3 regions of the Sporomusa termitida genome follow, and region 2 is predicted to be linked to each of the others. Evidence: riboswitches for the same ligand, from Rfam matches in the RefSeq annotation. Region 2 holds a riboswitch; each other region holds the start of a gene.
What was found. A riboswitch is a leader RNA that binds a small molecule or an ion and turns the genes downstream of it on or off. The one in region 2 is predicted to bind S-adenosylmethionine.
Positions count from the first base shown of each region.

Region 1: another riboswitch for S-adenosylmethionine. It lies ahead of SPTER_RS02905 (trans-sulfuration enzyme family protein); the one in region 2 lies ahead of SPTER_RS04840 (ACT domain-containing protein).
Region 3: another riboswitch for S-adenosylmethionine. It lies ahead of metX (homoserine O-acetyltransferase MetX); the one in region 2 lies ahead of SPTER_RS04840 (ACT domain-containing protein).

Region 1 is NZ_CP036259.1:660,029-667,265, reverse strand. It holds gene SPTER_RS02925 (DUF1847 domain-containing protein) at 1-658, opposite strand, end outside; gene SPTER_RS24995 (YezD family protein) at 1,060-1,425, opposite strand; gene hydE ([FeFe] hydrogenase H-cluster radical SAM maturase HydE) at 1,456-2,502, opposite strand; SAM riboswitch class I at 2,666-2,763, shown strand; gene SPTER_RS02905 (trans-sulfuration enzyme family protein) at 2,965-4,107, shown strand; gene SPTER_RS02900 (S-layer homology domain-containing protein) at 4,196-5,524, opposite strand; gene SPTER_RS02895 (MarR family winged helix-turn-helix transcriptional regulator) at 6,023-6,490, opposite strand; gene SPTER_RS02890 (MFS transporter) at 6,625-7,237, shown strand, end outside.
Region 2 is NZ_CP036259.1:1,076,604-1,083,840, forward strand. It holds gene SPTER_RS04825 (DVU_1553 family AMP-dependent CoA ligase) at 1-1,355, shown strand, start outside; gene SPTER_RS04830 (histidine phosphatase family protein) at 1,352-1,966, shown strand; gene SPTER_RS04835 (mannosyltransferase family protein) at 2,021-3,199, shown strand; SAM riboswitch class I at 3,253-3,354, shown strand; gene SPTER_RS04840 (ACT domain-containing protein) at 3,400-3,951, shown strand; gene SPTER_RS24555 (hypothetical protein) at 4,006-4,158, shown strand; gene SPTER_RS04845 (class I adenylate-forming enzyme family protein) at 4,498-5,973, shown strand; gene SPTER_RS04850 (GNAT family N-acetyltransferase) at 6,022-6,849, shown strand; gene SPTER_RS04855 (UbiX family flavin prenyltransferase) at 6,865-7,237, shown strand, end outside.
Region 3 is NZ_CP036259.1:758,335-765,571, reverse strand. It holds gene cooS (anaerobic carbon-monoxide dehydrogenase catalytic subunit) at 1-1,669, opposite strand, end outside; gene lepB (signal peptidase I) at 1,828-2,391, shown strand; gene SPTER_RS03380 (LysR family transcriptional regulator) at 2,683-3,585, opposite strand; gene SPTER_RS24525 (hypothetical protein) at 3,693-3,860, opposite strand; gene metX (homoserine O-acetyltransferase MetX) at 3,988-5,199, opposite strand; SAM riboswitch class I at 5,611-5,721, opposite strand; gene SPTER_RS03370 (endonuclease III domain-containing protein) at 5,903-6,538, shown strand; gene SPTER_RS03365 (double-cubane-cluster-containing anaerobic reductase) at 6,540-7,237, opposite strand, start outside.

The DNA of each region.
Region 1 (7,237 bases), 420 kb from region 2:
GCAGCCGCTTGTGATAAGAATGTGCGGTATACAAAGCAGCCACCGGATTATGGCCAGTCACCCGGTCTTTAACTACCAGGGTGGTGACCAGGGCGTCCGAGTATTTGGTAAATAAAGAATCATGCCCCACACACAGGCCGACAACAACGTTTAAATCGGTTTTTTGATAGTTGAGGATGCGGGCCTGTAAAATCGGATTACACATTGCTTCGTGATTTCCCGGCCTGAGCTTATGCTCTTCCAGCACGCCAATATCGGCTTTATCAACAGACCCGACCTTGCAGATGGCGCTATAATAGTCTAAGCCTTTGGCCGCTAGGATGCCGGCAAATATTTTGGCTTCTTCAATCAAACCGGCGCAGGTGGCAATACCAATTTTTTTGGCTCCGATCCGGTTGGCAAACTCGATAATTTCTTCTACCCTTGTCTTTTTGCCATAAAACAGCCCTTCTACCTGGGCCGACGCCCGGGCAACAACAGCGTCCTGATGGTCTCCTTGCAGATATTTTTTGATTTCTTCAATATCCCCGGCAATCGAGTTCCCGTCATTATCTTTCGTGGTTAGACAAAATCCCGGAAACTGCTGACTCCGGGTTCTACAATTGTAAACACTGCAATCGGTGCAGCTCAAATGTTGGGCGTTTTTTTTGGTGCTCATGCTAAAATTCCTCCACTATTCATTGTCTGTGTGAAACTAAAAAGAGGCCGAAGATGTTCTGCACATCCTCGGCCTTCAGTTTTCTGATCAACCAAGTATTTTTCAACTATAAAATTTTATTACAGCATGATTACTTACCACCAGTACCGCTGATAGCACCACCTGGCAAGAGGTTGGCACAATTTCGGCAAACCATACGGGCCGAGCCGGGTGCTGCCATCCATCCCCCTCCCTGCGGCGATTGTAGAAAGGCTGTAACGGAAATAAAAAGCCAAGGTTCGCCTATCGAACCTTGGCCTTCAGTATATTTCTGATCAGCACATAACGCTTGTAATGGGCTCAGGTAACTGAGTACCATATTTGTAAATCATGATAGCATATTACTCTATAGGTGTCAACGCTTAAATTCCTTCACCATGGAGTCCGGTAAATTTACCTACCCGGTATTTTTCGGTCCGCTCCACCTGAATAATTTGTCCTGACTGAATCTGGATGGCAACCTTCCCGTACTCCATGCCACTGACAGACTGTAAAATCCGCGTCCGCAGAGCAGCGCCATCTGCTGCCTTTACTGCAGTTTTGCCGCTGGCTTTTGGCTGATGCTCACAAATCCGGATTTTCTCCAGTTTTTCAATTTGAATTACCTTTGAATCCTGGACTACTAAAGTAAGCGAGCCAAAGCTAATATCTCGCACCGCATGTTCAATAAGCGCAAGACCGGCATCAGAGAAATGCTTGCCTGTACTCATAGGACCCTGTTTAGTCATTGATATTTCCTCCATTTGGCTCTACTAGTGCTAGGCATGTTTTTGCCGGAATCCATACGTCCCAGACACTTGCCGGCCAATACCCTGAATTTTGCCGGTGATACACCCCCGGCAATGGGCTGGCGTATCATTTATACATATTTTCCCCGGATATAACAGATACATCTGTCGGTACTCACCCTCGGTAACATTGGGCATAACCACATTAGCACCACGCTGCAGTGCCAGCACGCGCCCCTGAGGATGGAGTGATTCCATGGCCGTTGTCGCCGGAATATTAATATCAGGCAGCAACAGACGGGTCATGGCCATGACTTTGGTGCTCAGGTCGAACGTACCGCCGGCTTCAGCGGCCAGCGGTGTATCCGGGTTAGGAATAAACGGCCCTACCCCGATCATATCAGCATCCATCTTTTTAAAGAAAAGAATATCGTCAGCCAAGGACTCTATTGTCTGGCCTGGAATACCAACCAAACAGCCGGTCCCCAGCTCAAAGCCCAGTTCTTTTATATCCTGCAGACACCGTACCCGGTTATCCCAGCTCATTCCCGGGTCCAATTTCTCGTACAGTTCTTTGTCTGTAGTCTCAATGCGGAGCAGATACCGGTCGGCCCCGGCTTCCCGGTAAGCCTGGTACACTTCCCGGGGCTTTTCACCCACACTAACCGTTATTGCCAAACCAAGCTGCTTAATTTTCTTAATGATGGTAACCATCGTATCAACATCAAACCATTCGTCTTCGCCGGACTGCAATACCACGGTGCGGTAGCCGTATGATGTTGCCTTGCCGGCAAAATCAATAATTGTATCGATATCCAGCCGGTACCGGTCTACCTTTTTATTATCACGCCTCAGACCACAATACAGGCAGTTTTGTTTGCAGATGTTAGAGAATTCGATGAGACCACGCAGATGAACCTCATCCCCTACATATTCCCGGCGCACCCGGTCGGCAGCAGCGAAGAATTCTGCTGCATATTGATTATCGGTTAACAGTGCAACAATTTCGCACTTTGTAAGTTCATGGGTTATTTCGGCTTTTTTAATTAGTGTCTGGATATCGCACACATCCGTCATATGCTCAGTCCTCCCCTATATTCCCCAAAACAGATGTACCCTTTTGCAATTATGATATCTGGTTTTTGGACTGACGTCAACAAAAAGAACATCGCCCAAGTAACAAATGTCTATTGACAAATGATAATAACTATGACAAAATAATAACCAATAATTCAATATAAACTTATCAAGAGTGGTCGAGGGACTGGCCCTATGACACCCGGCAACCGGCGTTTATGCAAGGTGCTAAATCCAGCGGAGCAATCCGGAAGATGAGTTATCTGCGCATATAGGCGGCTCTTCTTGCGGAAGAGCTGTTTTTTCTTGCCCCCATCAAAATGTATAAAAATGCAAAGCTATAATCTAAGGGATAAGAAAAATTTATGCCCTAAAGGGCACAGGTGGATTCTGCCGGCGTCCTACAAGACTTGTCACAAGCCAAGTTTTTCTAAATCATTATTAAAACAGGAGATGATCACTATGAAATTTGCTACTAAAGTTGTTCAGGCCGGACTGGTTAGTGACAAAACTACCGGTGCTATCAGTACACCGATCTATCAGACAGCCACCTTCCGCCACCCCGAGCTTGGCCGCAGTACCGGCTTCGACTATTCGCGCACGCAGAATCCAACCCGTAAAGCAGTCGAAGAGGCAGTGGCAACCCTGGAAGAAGGCCATGCCGGCTTTGCCTTTGGCTCAGGTATGGCAGCCATTACATCGATACTTATGCTGTACCGGCCCGGTGATCATGTTATTATAACCGAAGACTGTTACGGCGGTACCTACCGCATTCTGGACAAATTATTTAATCAGTTTGGCCTCACTGCCACTTTTGTGGATACCGGCGATCTCGACCAGGTACAGCAGGCGCTGCAGCCGGCAACCAAAGCCATCCTGTTGGAAACGCCGACAAATCCGCTGATGAAAATCGCCGATATAAAAGCCATCGTTGCTCTCGCCCGGAACAGCAGCGAGAATCCCATCCATGTTATTGTTGACAACACTTTTTTATCCCCCTATCTCCAACGGCCGTTAACCCTTGGCGCCGACATCGTCGTGCACAGTGGTTCCAAATATTTATCAGGCCATAATGATGTTATCTGTGGCCTGGTCGTAGCCAAAGACGCTGCACTCTGTGAAAAAATTGGCTTTATCCAAAATGCTGCCGGCGCTATCCTCGGACCGCAGGACAGCTGGCTGCTGCTGCGCGGCTTAAAAACCCTGGCCATTCGCTTACGTCAGCATGAAGAAAATGCTTTGATTGTCGCCCAATGGCTGGCCGCTCACCCCAGTGTTACCAAGGTGTATTATCCGGGGCTGCCCGATCATCCCGGTAAAGATATACAAGATGCGCAGGCTACCGGTTATGGCGGCATGCTCTCTTTTGTCGTGGACCATCCGCGCTTGCCGGCGCAGGTGCTGCGTAAAGTAAAAGTCCTCCAGTTTGCCGAGAGTTTAGGCGGTGTTGAATCCCTGATTACCTTTCCGGCTGTCCAAACCCATGCCGATATCCCGGCAGACATCCGGCAGCGGTTAGGCATCAGCGACTGTCTGCTGCGACTGTCGGTAGGCATTGAAGATGTTGAGGACATCATTGCCGATTTGGCTCAGGCCCTGGATTAACAGCGGTAATTTGAAAATAGAGCCAGAGACCAGTCTCTGACTCTATTTTTCTTATATTATGTTTGCACGCCGCCAGCGGTTTAATACCTCAAAAATTGGCTACAACCGCCGCCCGATAATATTGATAACCGCGGTCATCACCAGCAGCAGCCTCTTTGTCAGTCAGCTTCTGATAGGCCACATAGGCTCTCAGGTTTTTACTAAATCCGTAATTATAAGCAACGTTTAAGCCTTTTAAATTTCTCACATCAGAAAATGCCTCAGTAATCCCTGCTCCAGCCTTGCTTTGCAGGCTATAGGAGGTTAGTCTGCTGATCGAGTTTTTATCAACATGGTAGTATTTTACAACTATATTGTTCTGGCCTTTGGCCACAATCTCCTGATTGCCGATTGTGGCGATAGCTGTCCAGGCCGTCTTATCTGAATCGGCTTGCTGGTTATAAACATACTCGCCGCCCAGCGAAAAACCGTCATCAAAGCGATATTTAGCATTGCCGTGCAGGTATTCCGCCAGGGTTGTATGTACATTCCCCCGGTCTTTAAGGGTGGCGTACCCGGTGCCATAATTTAGTTTGCCCTGTTTGGCGGCAGCCTCCAATGAGGCGACATCAATCGTGGTGCCGGCTGACCCGTTCTTTTGCTGGCGGCCCCAGTTGCCGACAAGCTTAACTGCCCCGACCGCAGTTGCGAATTTTATACCGTCAAAGCTGATACCGCCGCTGTCCACAATGAAACCGGTTGTCCCCAGCTTCAGTTCCTGGGCGCCAACCGTAGTTTGCACGGCGCCAATAGTACTAGTCAGAAAAATCCGGTCAAGCGTAACGTTATTTTTATTATCATCGGCGGCTGCGTTTGAGCCAAAGCTGGTAAAAGTTCCGCTGGAATACTTATATTTCGTACCTGATTTCGTCGTGCCTGATGCCAATCGCAGACCAAGACTGGTGTTAGCATCGACTTTAGCTACACCATTCAGTCTGACGCGGTAGGCTCCACCGACACTGGAAGGTACTGTGCCGTTATTGTCCTGTGAGGTATAACGGACTTCGGCAATGCCGCTAAACTTAAGATTAGGCTGATTTTTCTCCAGCTTGTTCAAACGGACACCGATATTGTTTAGCTCGGCAGCAAATTCTGCCGAAAGTTTATTCAATAACCCCTGCTGATGATTGTTGGCCTTGGTGTAATTTTCCAGACCCCGTGCTATTACAACAGCGAATTCATAGCGGGTCAATGCCTTATCGCCGCGAAAAGCACCATCACTATAGCCGTCAACCAAACCGGCTTGCTGCAACTGGTTAACAGCATCATAAGCCCAGTGGTTGGCGGCAACGTCGGAAAAATCGTTTGCTGCCACAGCAGAACCGGCCATACTCAGGACTAACAGAATCGCGATTAACAGTATAATTGATTTTTTCATTTCAGACTTTGCCTCCTTGTATAATTCAGATAGATCAAGAGAAAATTTACCGGCGATTACTACACATAACAAAAACCTCCTTCAAAATTTGCACCTTGCAGGAGGAGGTCAAACAATGCTATATTTATAGCAAGGCAGACCTCACTCGTGAGGTGTGCTGGGGAGGAAGTCGCTTAACTCTTGGTCGGGGAGGGCGGCTTCCTTTTATATTATAAAAAGCTGTGTCCCTGGTTAATTGGGAAACAGCCTCCAGCTTTTAGCCAGCCAGTTGTCCAAACTAATGGTTTTTACACAGACGGTCACCGGTGTTTAATCAACATCACTCCTGTTTAATAAAAATAAGGCCAGAACAGCGTTTCCACAGAAACGGCATTCTGACCTTCGGCTTTTTTCCAATCAGTCTTAATCCACAGCATTTAACTATGAATTAAATTATAACTTAAACTACTGTAAAAACGCAAGCGTATTTTCTGTATCCTGCTAAAATTTTTTAGTACATCAGCGATCATGCTCAACCCCCTTTTTCCGGAAATCCCGCTCCTTCATGTCCGCCGCCTTGCAGGCCATTTTCTGCAGCAGGCCATAGACCGTACTCCGTTCCGCTGCCGTCAGGTCACTTGTCATTACCTCCGCCCAATCATTAAGTACGGAGCGGATGACCGGTTCCATTGCCCGCCCTTTTTCTGTCAGAAACACCTTATTGGCGCGCCTGTCGCTTACATCAACCTGCCTATATACATACCCCAGCTCCTCTAACGCCAGAATTGCCCGGGCCGTTGTCGCCTTATCCACATAGAAATATTTGCTCATTACATCCTGGGTTACGCCCTCCTGACGATACAAGAATAATAAATACCGGTAATGTTTATTGCCAATGCCATAGTCAGCAAAGCTTTTATCAAAATAAGCCTGCCCGGTGCGGTATAAGATGGATATCCACTTGCCCATATACGGTCGTTCCTGCATATGCCACCTGCCATTTACATATTTGATCATACCAAGACTTAAGTCTGTTACTACAAAACTATCACAAAATAGTTGACCGCGCAACTATTTTGTGATAGTTTTGTGGTAAGTACTGTCAGAGGAGCCGCCAGCCTATGCGGATTGCGAAATCACTGTCCCCTACTCATCCCTTCCGGGCCTTAAAACACCGCAATTATGCATTATTTTTCTTTGGCCAGGGTATCTCATTAATTGGCACCTGGATGCAGCGCATCACAATCGGCTGGTTAGTATACCGGCTGACCGGCTCAGCCCTAATGCTTGGCACGGTCAGCTTTGCCACGCAAATCCCAACCCTCCTGTTAGCGCCCTTTGCCGGCGTGCTTGCCGATCGCATGAACAAGCACCGGCTTTTGCTCATTACCCAGATCCTCTCCATGCTGCAGGCATTGGCGCTGGCAATCCTTGTCCTTTCCGAACAGGCTCAAATCTGGCATATCATTGCCCTGGGCTCATGCCTCGGGATCATTAATGCTTTTGATATGCCTGTCAGACAATCCTTTATCATCGAAATGCTGGAATCAAAAGCAGATTTAGGCAATGCTATCGCTTTGAATTCTTCACTGGTCAACGGCGGAAAAATACTGGGGCCTTCCATTGCCGGTATGCTTATCCTGCTGCTGGGGGAAGGAATGTGCTTCCTGTTAAATGGTCTCAGTTATATTGCCGTTATCCTGGCCCTGCTGGCCATGAGGCTGCCGGTGCAAC
Region 2 (7,237 bases):
AAATACCGGTAACGCCGTTAGAGGCCTGGATTACAAACAAAATAAAAACAGCAGCCGGTTGTCCAACCCGGGAGTCGCTTAAGCGCTGGCAACTGGCCCGGCTTAATGAAACACTTGCCCGGGCGCGGGCCGCCAGTCCTTTTTACCAGCGCCACTGGGCAGCGGTGGCACCGCAGGCGCTCGTGCAGCTGGAGCAGCTGGCCGGTTATCCTTTAACAACACCGGCTGATGTGGGGGAACAGGGCCTGCAGATGGTGGGAGTATCCCAGGGGGAGATCAGCCGGGTGGTGACACTGAATACCTCAGGTACTACGGGCAGCCCCAAACGTCTGTACTTTACGGCTGCGGACCAGGAGCTGACGATAGATTTTTTCCGGTATGCGATGGCAACCTTTGTGCAGCGGGGGGACCGGGTCCTGATCTTGCTGCCGGGCGAACGCCCGGGCAGTATTGGCGATCTTTTAGGCAAGGGGTTAGGGCGCAGTGGTATTGGTGCTGTTGCTTTTGGCTTTGTTACAGAGTTAGCGGCGGCTGTTGCCGCCATGTGCCGGGAGCAGGCGACCTGCCTGGTGGGGGTCCCTGTGCAAGTGCTGGCGATGGCCCGCTACTGGGAACAGGTCCGTAAGGGTGACTGGTCGCCGCAGTATATATTGTTAAGCACTGATTATGTCCCGCAGGCGCTTGTCCGGGAATTGGAACGAATTTGGCGATGCGAGGTATACGAGCACTATGGCATGACCGAGATGGGGTTTGGAGGCGGGATCGAATGCGCCGGGCACAGGGGTTATCATCTGCGGGAAAACGATCTGTATTTCGAGATCATTGACCCGGTTTCGGACCAACCGCTGCCGGACGGCGAATATGGCGAGCTTGTCTTTACTACCCTGACGCGGCAGGGTATGCCGCTTATCCGCTACCGGACAGGTGATATCTCGCGTTTTATCCCCGGTCAATGCCTGTGCGGCAGCCGGTTGCGGCGGTTGGAACGCATACGAAGCAGGGCAGCAGGCAGGGTAACCCTGGGGACTGATATGTGGCTGACGCTGGCTGAACTGGACGAAGTGCTGTTTACAGTGCCTGGCATCGTTAATTTTCATGCTGCGATGAGTTACGGGGACGCCGCGGCCAGGCTGGTGATCACTGCGGCGGTGGTGGGAATAGCACCTGAAACGGCACTGCTGACAGCGGCCTTGCGTAACCTAGCAAGCATCAGGACAGCGGCAGCTGCGGGGCAGCTGGAGATCCTGATCAAGATGGAAAAATACGGGGACGGTTATGCCACAACCCCTGGCAAAAGAGTGATTCATGTTGCTGGCAGGGCTGTGGCCGGGAGAGGGAGCGATGGCAGGCTATGAGCGGCAGGAATATATATATAATCCGTCATGGGGAAATTGCAGCCCCGGATCAGGTCCGCCGGTATATAGGCCAGCTTGATGTTCCTTTATCGGCTGAGGGAATTCGGCAGGCCCGGCTGTTAAGCACGGCATTAGCCGGCAGAAACATCACCACTATTTTCTGCAGTGATTTGCTGCGGTCAGTGGACACGGCCGGGATCATCTCCCGGCATATTCATATACAACCGGCAGTCAGGGCTGATATCCGGGAGATTGCTATGGGCGAGTGGGAGGGCAAAACTTTTACAGAGATTCAGCAGGCCTATCCGGAAGAGTACCGTAAACGGGGGCAGAATCTTGCCGATTACCGGGTGCCGGGCGGGGAGAGTTTCCGTGACGGCCAGGCCCGGGTGGTCGCCGCCTTTGCCGACATCCTGGCAGTCAGTGAAGGGGATATTCTCATAGTGGGGCACGCCGGCATTAACCGCCTGCTGTTTTGTTCTGTTCTGGGAATCCCGATTGGCAACAGTTTTCTTATCGGCCAGGATTATGGCTGTTTAAACAGACTGATGCAAAGCGGCGGGGGCTATTGTCTAAAGGTATTAAACGCATCTGTGCATAGCCAGCCTTAAAATCGTACAAATTACCTGGAGAAACTCTGTATTTTCACTGGAGGTACCGGTCGTTTGCCACACGGAAATATGCTGGCTCATTTTTTTTTCAAGGCGGCTGGCCTTCCTGGCGGCCGAAACGCTGCTGCTTTAAGGATAGTTGCCCTTGCCTACGGTTTTCACACCCTGTTAGTATTAGCCGCGCTGCTGCTCACTGACCTATTACCCGGCCGGGAAGCAGCCGGCTTTCTTAACCCCGGTGCCGGGCAAACGCTGCCGTTCATTGAAAAATTTATTAAATGGGATGCTCACTGGTATACATATATTGCCGAAACTGGGTACAATATCCAAAGTATTGTTTTTTTTCCGGTCACAATCCTGCTGATCAAGGCCGTGGCCGGCAGCGGTTTAGGTTATGTGGCGGCCGGCTTTGTTGTCTGCAACCTGTTTACATTGCTCAGCTACTATGTGATGGCCAAAACATTTTTACTGGATTTTTCGGCAAAAGAAACCCAGCGGGCGCTGTTGGCCTATGCCACATTACCAACTTCGTTTTTCTTAAACAGTGTTTATACTGAACCGGTGTTTATTGTTTGGTCCCTGGCCTGTTTATATTGCCTGCGGACTGACAAGTGGTGGCAGGCCGGTTTATTTGCCGCGCTGGCGGCCCTGACCCGTAATCTGGGGGTATTGCTGACTGTTGTTTTAGTATACGAATTTATTAAGCACTATTATGATGACCGTAAATGGAAACCGTCGATGCTGGCGGCATTTTTGCCGGTATTGGCATTCGGGGCTTTTTGTGTCTATAACAACAGACTATTCGGTGATCCGCTGGCTTTTGTCCATTCCCAGCAAGCCTGGGGGCGGCAGTTTGGTTTTCCCTGGGATAATTTCTGGAACAATCTTGGTTTAATACAAGCAGGCGTTCCCTTGGTTGAGACCGGCCTTTATCTTGATGCCGTATTGACCGCGCTGACTGGTATTGCCCTGGTATTTGCGACAGCCGTGCCCGGCTACAGGCTGCCCGGAAAGTATGTACTTACGGGGTGGCTGTGGTTTTTACTGCCTTTATTCTCCACCTCACCTGTTTATCCGTTGTACAGCATGGCCCGTTTTGTACTTGTAATATTTCCCCTTTATTTATTTTTAGCCAGACTGCCAACCTTATGGTTTTTTGGCTTGCTCTGGCTGCAGGCTGCCGGGCTGGTCCTCTGTACGGCGCTGTTTATTAACTGGTGCTGGCTGGGCTGATGTATTGACATTTGTTATTTTCTCATGGTAAAATTGTTTAGAATTTAATAGGGCTCTTATCTAGAGTGGTCGAGGGACTGGCCCGATGACGCCCGGCAACCGGCAGCTTCTGCAGTGGTGCTAATTCCAACAGGACTTATCCTGGCAGATAGGAGGAAAGTGTGTAAACAGCTGCCCCTTTCCTCGGAAAGGGGTTTTTTATGATTAATACACTTAAACAGGCTTGTCACAGGCACGGTTACGGCTTAGAAAGCGATATTGCCGGTGAAGACCGGGACATTAGCTTTACATATGACAAGTCTGCGGTTTTTATGCGGATTAATTGCTCAAACCAGCCTGGCCAGGCCGGGGTCACGGAGGTTTTTTCCGCGCTGGCGAAAGCCGGCATAGCTGTTGATATGGTCTCAGTTCAGCCCTGCCAGATTAGTTTTACTGTACAGAGCAGGTTGGCAGATTTAGCAGCGGCGGCTCTTGCAAAAATTGCGGTGCAGCCTGATATGATTACTGACTGTGTAAAGCTGTCGGTGCGGGGGCGGTGCGAACAGCCGTTGCTGAGTACCATTATCACGGTGACAGAAATATTGGCCCGGGCCAATGTCCCGTTGTTGCGGTTAGCCGAGTCTTATGGCTTAATTGAAGGTTTAATTGCCCCCAGGCACATAAGTGCCGCCTGCAAGGCCTTAGCCAGACAGTTCACCTGTTACGGGCAGGGGAAAAAACATAGCTGTGCGGCTTGCCGGCAACAGCCATGACCAGCTTTACGTGACACCGCGTGCAGTTTATGACGATATTGCAAATATTGGCAAATGAAAATAACTGATTGGATAACCAAGGCTAAAGAAGCTCCCTTAGCAGGAGCTTCTTTAGCCTTGGTTATTTGTAATAAACAATTTCAGATAATGAAGAGTGGGGAAGATGGCAGCAAAAATGATGACACCTGGTACAACAAGGAAGCCTGAACATTGCCCGGGGCAGGCTTCCTTGTTGGCATTGCGTAATTTTGTCCCCGCTAAGGCAAACTAGGTCTGTTGCTGTCTGGGGTAGTTTGATATAATGGAATTTGTCAAGCCGTAACGTGAAGTGGCTTTGTTTGCCGTGGCTGAGGCCTATTCAAGCGCTAAAGCGCTGAACAGATAAGACTGGCCATGTCATGCCTGGTAGGCTTGACACAAGCCAGTCTTATCTTAGTGGAATTGTTAATGAGAGACACTAGCAGCCTGCGGTGTCTATGTGGAATAAGCTGCTAAGTCCGTTAGGCTGCTGCTTTTGGTTTATCATTCGTCGAAGGGGTGCAGATATTGTTTGTTCATAATCTTATTTTTCAGGGCGCAAAAGACAATACCGTATTTACCGGCAGAGACAGTGTGTCCTATGGCCGGTTGCAGGAACAGGTAGAGAAATACCGTAATTATTTGTATGCGGCCGGTATCCGTATAGGAGAAAATGTTGGCCTGTTCGCCCGCAATTCACCGGAGTTTGTGTATTGTTATATGGCGATTGTCAGTCTTGGTGCCGTTGTTGTCCCGCTTAATTTTCAGCTGACTGCCCGGGAAATTGCTTTTATTGTTAAGGATGCACAGATGAAAAAGCTGGTTACTATGGAACACCTGGCTGTTGACACTGAACTCAGTCAGCAAAACTACCGGCAGACTGTTACCCAGCTTGTCATACCGGTATTAAAACAGCGGCTGGCCTATGAACACCTACCGGCTGCTCCGGTTGACGACAGCAGTCTTAATGCAGACAGCCCCTGTGCCGTTATCTATACCTCCGGCACGACAGGATGTCCGAAAGGTGCTGTTTTGACCCATAATAACCTTATTGCCAATGCCAGTGCGTTCCGGGAGATGCTGCCGATTACTGCTGACGATAATGTATTGTGCGTGCTGCCCATGTACCACTGTTTTGCCTGGACCTGTGCTGTTCTTAACGCTTTGCTCTGTGGTGCGGCCATTACAATCCTGGAGGCTTTTGCGCCGAAAGAAACCATTGCCGCCGTTAAAGAGTACAAGGTAACGGTTGCCTATGGTGTGCCGCCAATGTATAACCTCCTTACCCGGATTGGTGAAGCGGGTGATTTTGCCGGTGTTAAATATTTAATTTCCGGTGGCGCTTCGCTGCCGGAGAAAGTAGCCCGGCAGTTTGCGGAGAAATATGGCTTGCAGATTCTGGAAGGCTATGGCTTGTCTGAGGCTTCGCCGGTAGTCGCTCTTAACCCTGTGCACCAGCCTAAATACTGCTCCATTGGCAAGGCGCTCCCCGGCCTGGAGGTTAAAGTGGTCGATGCTGACGGGCAGGAGCTGCCGCCGGGTGAGGTTGGCGAGATTATTGTCAAAGGGCCAAGTGTTATGCAGGGCTATTTCAACCTGCCGGCCGAGAGTGCAGCGGCGCTTAAAGACGGTTGGCTCTATACCGGCGATCTGGCTTGCCGGGATAAGGAGGGATATTTTTTTGTTGTTGACAGATTAAAGGACCTTATTATCGCCAACGGTGAAAACATATATCCGCGCGAAATTGAGGAACTGCTGTACTCTTTTCCTGGCATTGCGGAGGCCAGTGTGATTGGTGCGGCTGATGAATTGCGTGGTCAGGTGGCACTGGCTTATGTAGTCATTCAGGAAGGGTACAATTTTGATAAAAAGGCAGTAAGGGAATATCTGCAGACCAACATTGCCGCTTATAAAATACCACGGGATTTTATCATTGTTGACGCCCTGCTCAAAAATCAGACAGGCAAGATCTTAAAGCGTGTGTTGCGTGACCAGACGCAATAAGCAATTCAGAACTTGTAACTTTAGGAGCGCGGGGGGAAGGCGGAGCATGTGCTCAGGTTGTTAACAGGCGGTGATATCAACGAGGTCCGCTTATATTTGGAACGAAATTATCTGGAGTCCGTGGTGCTCAACGGCAATATTACACGCTGCGGGCTTGATAATAACCGGATAGACCGCCGCTGCGGGGATTACTATGGCTATTTTCAAGCAGGCCTGTTACAGGGTATAGTGGCTTTTTATAATCTGGGCAGCGTTATCCCTCACTTTGAGTCGCCGGGCGCTGTACCCGGCTTTGGGGAACTCCTGCGCCAGCGCCGGTTTGAAGTGCTGGCTGGAATGAAGCGGGTAGTAGAACCGCTCAATCTGGCTCTGCGGGGCCATAAAAGGATTCTTGACTATGAAGACAGCAATTATCTGCTTAACCGGGAAAGTAAGCTGCCTGCTGTTCCTGCTTCGGTCCGGCTTGTCAATGCGGGCGAAGTTGAGAGGTCTGCCGCCCTGGGGTTTATTGTCAAAGCATACCGACAGGGGTTTAGCCGCCGCTTTAACCATGAATTGGCTGCAAAACTTATTGATGACCGCAGTCCGGGGGAGGATTTCATTTTCTTGCTTGAGGATGATGTACCGAAAGCCCAGGCCATGATCCAGGTAACAACAAACCGGGTTAGCCAGATTGGCGGCGTATATACTAGTGAAAGCAGCCGGCAGCAAGGATTTTGCAAAATCCTTGTTGCCGAGCTAGGCCGCCGTATTCAGCAAGCCGGCAAAATATCGGTGCTTACGGTGCGGAAGGACAACAGTCCCGCCGGTAAGGCTTACCAAGCTATCGGCTTTGCTCACTATGATGATTATTTGGTCATCAAATATGGTGTTTGAACTGGAGGAGTCTTTATGCGCTTAGCGGTTGGTGTTACCGGCGCCAGCGGCGCCATTTATGGCTATACCTTAATAAAAGCGTTGTCAGGACTGGGGGTTGAGGTGCATGCCGTTTACACCGATATGGGCTGTAAAGTGCTTGCCTATGAGTGTGGGCTTACGCTGGCGGAGCTTACGCCGTATGCTGTGGTTTATGACAACTCGGACCTGTTTGCCGCCGTGGCCAGCGGCTCGTTTAAAACAGGCGGCATGGTTGTGGTTCCCTGTTCAATGCATACTTTGGGGGCCATGGCAACGGCCAGCGGCCGGGACCTGCTCACCCGGGCGGCCGATGTTACACTTAAAGAAGGACGGCGGCTGATCGTAGTGCCGCGGGAGACACCGGTGA
Region 3 (7,237 bases), 320 kb from region 2:
CGCCGGATAGAATCAGAATGTCTTTTTCGATCAGGCCTTTGGTAATGCGGAAAATATTACTGCCACCCTGGCCGTAGCGGGCGGTGGTGCAGCCGACAATTGTGGCGATACCCCGGATTTTACCGGCAGCAATGGCATCTATCAGCGGTTTCCAGGTGCCGCCGAGCGCTTCTTTAACCGACTCGGTGCTAAAACCAATCATGCAGCCCTCGGAAACATGGGGGGGAATATATACCTCACGATTTTCCGCTTTCCGTTTACCAAAGGCGCTGACGGCCATATCGAGAATTTTTGCTGCCTGCTGTTTCATCTCTGCCGGCTTAAACTCGACAACCTCGGTACCAGGCATGCGGATGACTTCATGGGTACTTACCATCATTGTGCCAAACCGCTGGGCATAAAGCGGCAGGGTGGGAATGGTGCAATTATAGTCAAACATAAACAGGTCCACGGCACCGGTGGCCAGAAGATATTCCTCCGAAAGCCACTCGCCCTCCTGGCCGGCGTAAGCGCTCATTGCCCCGGTATCACTATAGTTGAGCAGCTGCTGCCCCTCACAGACATGGCCCAGCACCTGCAGGCCGCTGGCGCCGGCCTGCCGGGCTTTATCCTGCCATTCCGGCGTGGAGGCCAGTTCAATAACCACATGCGCCGTGAGGGGCATATGGCCATTGGTAATGATATTGACCTTATCTTTTTGCAGGAGTCCCATATTCTGCTTGGCCGCCCGGATTTTCTGGGTGCCCATAAGTATTTCCTGAAGTATGTCAAGGGCGAACAAGCCCTGGTATTCGTTGATTATGCCCAGCCGGACTGAGGTTAACAGAAAGTCAACAGCATCTGCGTTGAGGTTAGTCATACACTTTGTTTGCGCAAAACCAACCTCACTGAAGCCACCGCCGGGGTAGATATTCAGCTTCCGCCACAGCTCCTGGCGTTTGGCAGGAGCGAATGCTTTCACCATCGCGGCTTCTTCCCAGTAGGGTTTGCCCATATCGGCCAGCACCCAGTCGGCAAAATTAACCGCGACTTTGTTTAACTCCTCACGGCTGTTTAAGCCGGCCATTTCCGCATATTTTAAAAGCTTTTGACTGTCCCGTATTTTAAGGCCGCTGTCGGGGTTCCCGGCAGCAGCTTTCAGGGCCCGGGCAGCCTGCTGGGCGTGAAAGATATTCGCCGAGGTGCCAATGGTTACATGGCGGTACACAAAATTCCTGGCCACCATAACATCGGCATCAACACCGCAATTGCCGCGGGGGGCTTTGGGGCTGATCCGGCAAGGGCCGTTGGCGCACAGCTGGCAGGACAGACCGGAAGAACAGAAATTGCAGCGAATCTTCTCCTGTTGTTCAAAGCGATCAAACACATTGGTCAGACCTTGCGCATGGACATGCTGATACATCTCGCGCAGGGCCGGATCAATAATGACATTGAGCGGAAAACCGTCTTTCGACTGATCCTGCACCTTGATATGCTCCCGCTGCCACTTATGTACTGCCGGCATAGAGGCCGGGGCTTTTTCGATATCATAATATTTCCTGGCGTTCTTATGCACGTCAAAATGCCCGTCCGGATTGTTCGTGCTGCTGGCATCGCCTTTATTAGGCACTGATTCCACATCACCGCGGCTGGTCGTATCATCACTTTTGATTAGCGTATCATTAGCCATACAGGTCCTGTACCTCCTTTGATTTCTGATCTTAGTTTATTACCAAAAGAGTATTCTTATATACAGGCCTGTCAATAATTCCATACTGCTTATTCGGAATAACCCTTGCCCCCGCTAACGCTATCTGTTAAACTTTTAATATTAGGGGGAATTCAATAATGAAACTCATTAAAGAAATTGCCGACTGGGCCTATAGCCTGGCTGTGGCCTTAGCACTGGCCATTGTGATTAACGCCTTTGTCTTTCAGCCCACCCGGGTAGTAGGGAACTCGATGGAGCCCAACCTGCATAACAATGATTATGTTTTTGTATCGAAGTGGTCCCACACCTTTGCCAATGTGCCTGAATATGGTGACATTGTTATTATTGACAGCCGTGTGTTCCGGGAGCGCAGCGTAAAAGACGACCTGGCCGACCCGGTCTCCACTTATCTTAGTGTTGCCAAACTGGCCGAGGTCGACAATCATATCTGGATAAAGCGGGTTGTCGGCAAGCCGGGCGATACCATTGAAATCAAGGATGGAAAAGTATACCGTAACGGCACCTTGCTTGACGAAACTTATCTCAAGGAAACTATGCGGGTAGCCGCTCCGAAAAAGGTCATTATCCCGTCCAACCAGGTGTACGTGTTAGGCGATAATCGCAACAACTCCAGCGACAGCCGCTATATCGGACCCGTTCCGGTCAGTCATGTGCTCGGAAAAGTAGTCATGACCCTATAGGATAGCAAACAGTCAGGGTGGCTAGCCACCCTGCCTGTTTTATTGTTGTTTCCTTGCCTGCTCTTAGTCCCGCACCCGCACCATCGTCCAGACCCCCACAGCCAGCAGCAGTACGGCATATATAACTTTAGGTAATAAAAGCTATTCGTTTTATGTATTTTACTTATAGTTCTGTAAAGTGTAAACTATATACAGGCATTAAATATGCCCACGTCATGAGCCTAAAGACCAGGTGTCTAAGGCTTTTTTTTTGTTCAGCAGGCCGCTTCTGCGCCGGCCTGGAGTCCGGCTTCATTTCAGTCTTACGTCAACACCAAATAAACAGGCGGTATAATTCAGCCATTCCCGGGCGGCATAGGACAAATAGGTATCTTTTTTCCAGATTACAGCCAAATGCCAGGGCCTGATTTCCTCCGCCAGGGGCAAGGCTTTCACAACACCACCCGCCAGTTTGGCACATACCATTTTGGGCAACAGGGCCACCCCCAGCTTAGCGGCCACAATTTCCACCATAAAATCCCACTGCGAGCTTTCGCACAATACCCTGGGCATAAAACCATATTCCCGGCACTTTTCGATAATATGGTCATGCAGGGCAAAGTCCTTACGATACATAACCACCGACTCATCGGCTAAGTCCGTAATATGGGCAATATCCCGGGCCGCCAGCCGGTGCTCCGGGTGAACAATGAGCTGGATCGGATCTTTAACAAAAGCAAACAGCGAAAAGTTTGCTTTATTTTTAACGGGCAACACTACGACCCCGATTTCCAGCTGACCTTCTTCCACCATCTTTTCAATCGCTTTCGAACCAACCTCGATTAAATCAATCAGAATATCAGGATATTTTTTCTTAAATTCGCCAATAGCAATCGCAAAAAAGCTCGTCTCAACCATTGGCGGAATCCCAATACGAATCTGCCCTTTGCGGCAGCCGATCAACGCATCCAGGTCGGCAGCGGCATTGTTGAGCGAAGCGATGATGTTAATCCCGTGTTCATAAAGCGCCTGGCCGGCATCAGTCAGTTTAGTTTTCCGGCCTGACCTGTCGATCAGGATAACCCCGAGTTCATTCTCCAGATTGCGCACCATCTTGCTGATAGACGGCTGCGAAACATGAAGTGCCTGGGCTGCTCTGGTAAAACTCCCCTGCTTTGCTACTTCAATAAAATATGTTAAATGCAGAATGTCCACAAAAAAATATGCTCCTCCATCAAAAAATAAGGTACATAGTTCAAAAAAGAACTATATACCTTATACTATGGCTGGCCTTACCAATAACTGTCAAGAGTATTTTGTGGTTACGAGGGTACAGCCCGGTCCCAAAATTCCTTGGTCCTGGTTATGTCCTGCGTAACAGGAATGGGTACAATTTTTTCCCGTTTATCAACAAGCACACCCGGTTTTGTTAACCCCTTATCATTGGACGGCAGTTTATAGCCGAATAGCCATGTTAGTAACGCTTGCATATGTTTCTCCCCTTTACCTAAATGACTGGCGCTTACATTGATTGTAAAGGTATCGGCCACTTAAGTAAAATATCTATTATGCATAGGCATAATTACCTGTAGTTATACAAGGGAGAAAGGGTTACGCTCACACCTCCCGGAGCTCTACCGCCGGCATCAGGCGGGCGCCGAGATAGGCCAGGCTGGACGCCCGGAACCGGAACCATTGCCTGATCGGCACAGTAACCGGCGCCGGCAGGGCGGCATCAATAAAGCGGGTAAGGATTGGCCTGAGCAATTGAAAATCGATCAGAAATCCGTCATGACCGTGCGGGCTGTTAATCACCGCCAATTCGGCCCGGATGCCCACCCGGCGCAAGGTTGCCGCCAATTCTTCCTGCTGATGCGGCGGGTACAGGATATCGGAACTGACCCCGACAATCAGCATCCGGGCATCGATGCGGGCCAAAGCATCCTCATACGTTGCGTAACCGGCGCTTATATCGAAAAGATCCAGGGCCCGCAACAGATAGAGATAGGAATTGGCATCAAAGCGTTTAACGATATTCGCGCCCTGGTAGTCTAAATAGTTTTCCACTTCAAACTGTCCGCTCCGTGTGCGCCGGCCAAACTTATAGGCCATAGACAACTCGCTCTGATAGGTAATCATGCCCAGGGCCCGGGCCGCCGCCAGGCCTTTCTCCGGGCCAGGCCCGCCATAATAATTACCGTTTTGCCAGGCGGGATCAAGCATAACCGCCTGGCGGCCCACCCGATTGTAGGCAATGGCCTGAGGGGCTGCATAGCCTGGGGCGGCAATCACAACAACGGCATCAATAAAACCCGGATAGCTTACCGCCCATTCCAGCGCCTGCATCCCGCCCATCGAACCGCCAATGACCAGCGCCAGGTGCTGAATCCGCAGCACTTCCAACAGCCGTTTCTGGACCTTTACCATATCTTTAACGGTTATCTCCGGAAAACCCATGCCATAGGCCCGGCCGGTAGCCGGATCAGGCGAAGCGGGACCTGTTGTCCCCTGGCAGCCGCCGAGCACATTGGCGCAAATAACATAAAACCGGTCGGTGTCAAGCGTCCGCCCGGGACCGATTAACGGTTCCCACCAGCCTTGCTCATCATAGGGCCCGTGGGCCGCCGGGTGGCTGTCACCGGTCAGCGCATGCGCCACCAGGATGACATTGTCACCGGCCGCAGACAGTGTACCATAGGTTTCATACGCCACCGTTATCTCGGTTAAACAACCGCCCTGCTCCAGGGTAAAAGGATCTTCCGGGCTGGCAATTTGGGCCAGCTTGAGCTGTGACCGCCATCTAAAACCGGGAAAAAAGGTAACAACCATGAACTTAGCCCCCTTTGTAATGATTTAACCAGTACCTTGGCACAGTTAGATGTTAGGTTTAGACAACGTAGATTTTTTCGCAATGCAAGGCGGAGGAACCGCGCAGATCGGCAATCTGTAAGGTGACGACAACGAAGCAGTGCGGGAAAAGATGCGTTGTATAACCTAACATTTGACTTTGTCAAGGTACTAGTGCCTTGGCACAGTTAGATGTTAGTTTTAGACAACGTAGATTTTTTCGCAATGTAAGGCGGAGGAACCGCGCAGATCGGCAATCTGTAAGGCGACGACAACGAAGCAGTGCGGGAAAAGATGCGTTGTATAACCTAACATTTGACTTTGTCAAGGCACTAGGTAATAAAAATTGAAAACCCCCTCGCTAGAGGGGGCATATTAATATATACCTAATCCCTCTCATCTCCCAGGAATATCTACTGATTCCTGCTGGAATTAGCACCTCTGCGTAAATACGCCGGTTGCCGGGTGTCATCGGGCCAGTCCCTCGACCTCTCTGGATAAGAGTTAATATGAAATTAGCGGGTTGTAATGTATAAATGATAGCTAAGCTGAGAACATTTGTCAAGTATATCCTTTGCTTTTTTTACAATTTAAGGAGGCATTTAACCATAAAACCGATTATAATAGATACAGGGATTTTGTCCTCCCGACTACGCCGCCCGGCATAATGGTAAGGAGCAATAGTATGCGTGGATTATATGAGCTATACAATACCCTGCTGACTGCCTATGGTCAGCGAAACTGGTGGCCGGCCGAGACACCCTTTGAAATGATGGCAGGTGCCATTCTGACGCAAAATACCACCTGGACCAATGTGGAAAAGGCCTTGACCAATTTAGGCGACCGGTTATCGCCAGCCTTTATTGCCGGGGTACAGACCGAAGAACTGGCCCAGCTCATCCGCTCCAGCGGCTATTATAACCAAAAGGCGCTGAAACTAAAAGCTCTGACCCAGTGGTATGAAAAGTATGAGTATAATATAAAAATAGCGGCCGCCGGTGACGGCGAAGCACTCCGGGCTGAACTGCTGGCCGTAAAAGGCATCGGCCGGGAAACCGCTGATTCCATCCTGTTGTATGCCCTGAACAAACCTTTTTTTGTGGTAGATACCTATACAAAACGCCTATTGCACCGGCTTGGTTATGACCTCCCGGCCACTTATGACGGCTTGCGGCTGCAGCTGGAAGCGCACCTGCCGCAGGATGTGTATCTGTACGGGGAGTTTCACGGCCTGATTGTGGAGCATGCCAAACGGCATTGCAAAAAACAGCCCGCCTGCGCGGGCTGCCCTGTTGCCGGCTGCTGCCGGCAGCGTATGTGAGTTATCCCATCATCTCCAGAAAAGCCTGGACCCTGGTTGTGATTTGCTCAACATCGCCCTGGGAATAATCGGTCTCGATCTGCAAAAACGGGGTATTGCCGTTTTGTTTTAAAAATTCTTTTACCACCCGGCTTTCAACATTGTAGGTATGACAGCCCTGCCAGGTAATATCAACAACACCGTCAACGCGATATTCCCCGACCAGTTGGTCAAGCTGCTCCATCCGGGTGGGATTCGGGCTCATACAGGAACAGGGAATCGCCAGATATTTCTCAGCAATAGCCGTCAGCGGCGGCTTGGTTTCATCCACAAGCGTAACATACTGCTTCATCCCTGAACAGTTTTCAATATAGACGACAGCGGCGCCGCAGTCTTCAATAATCTTGATCACCTTGTCGGCGCCGACCCCGGTCGGCACACCGGTAACCAAAATCCGCTTGGCGCCTTGGGGCCTGGCCGCTTCCCCATTGGCGACACTCTCTTCGATATCACTGATAACCGCCTTGATTTGCTCGGCAAACGCGGCCCGGTCGGTCACAAAGTTCCGGCCCCAGAGCAGCTTCAGGAAATCCTGACCGGTCATGGGGACCGGGTCATTTTTCAAATAGCCGGCCAGTTGCTGCATCAGCCGCCGTTCTTCGTTCAGGACCTGAATGGCGGCCTGCAGTTTTTCATCAGTAATTTGGGTATCAAGCTCAG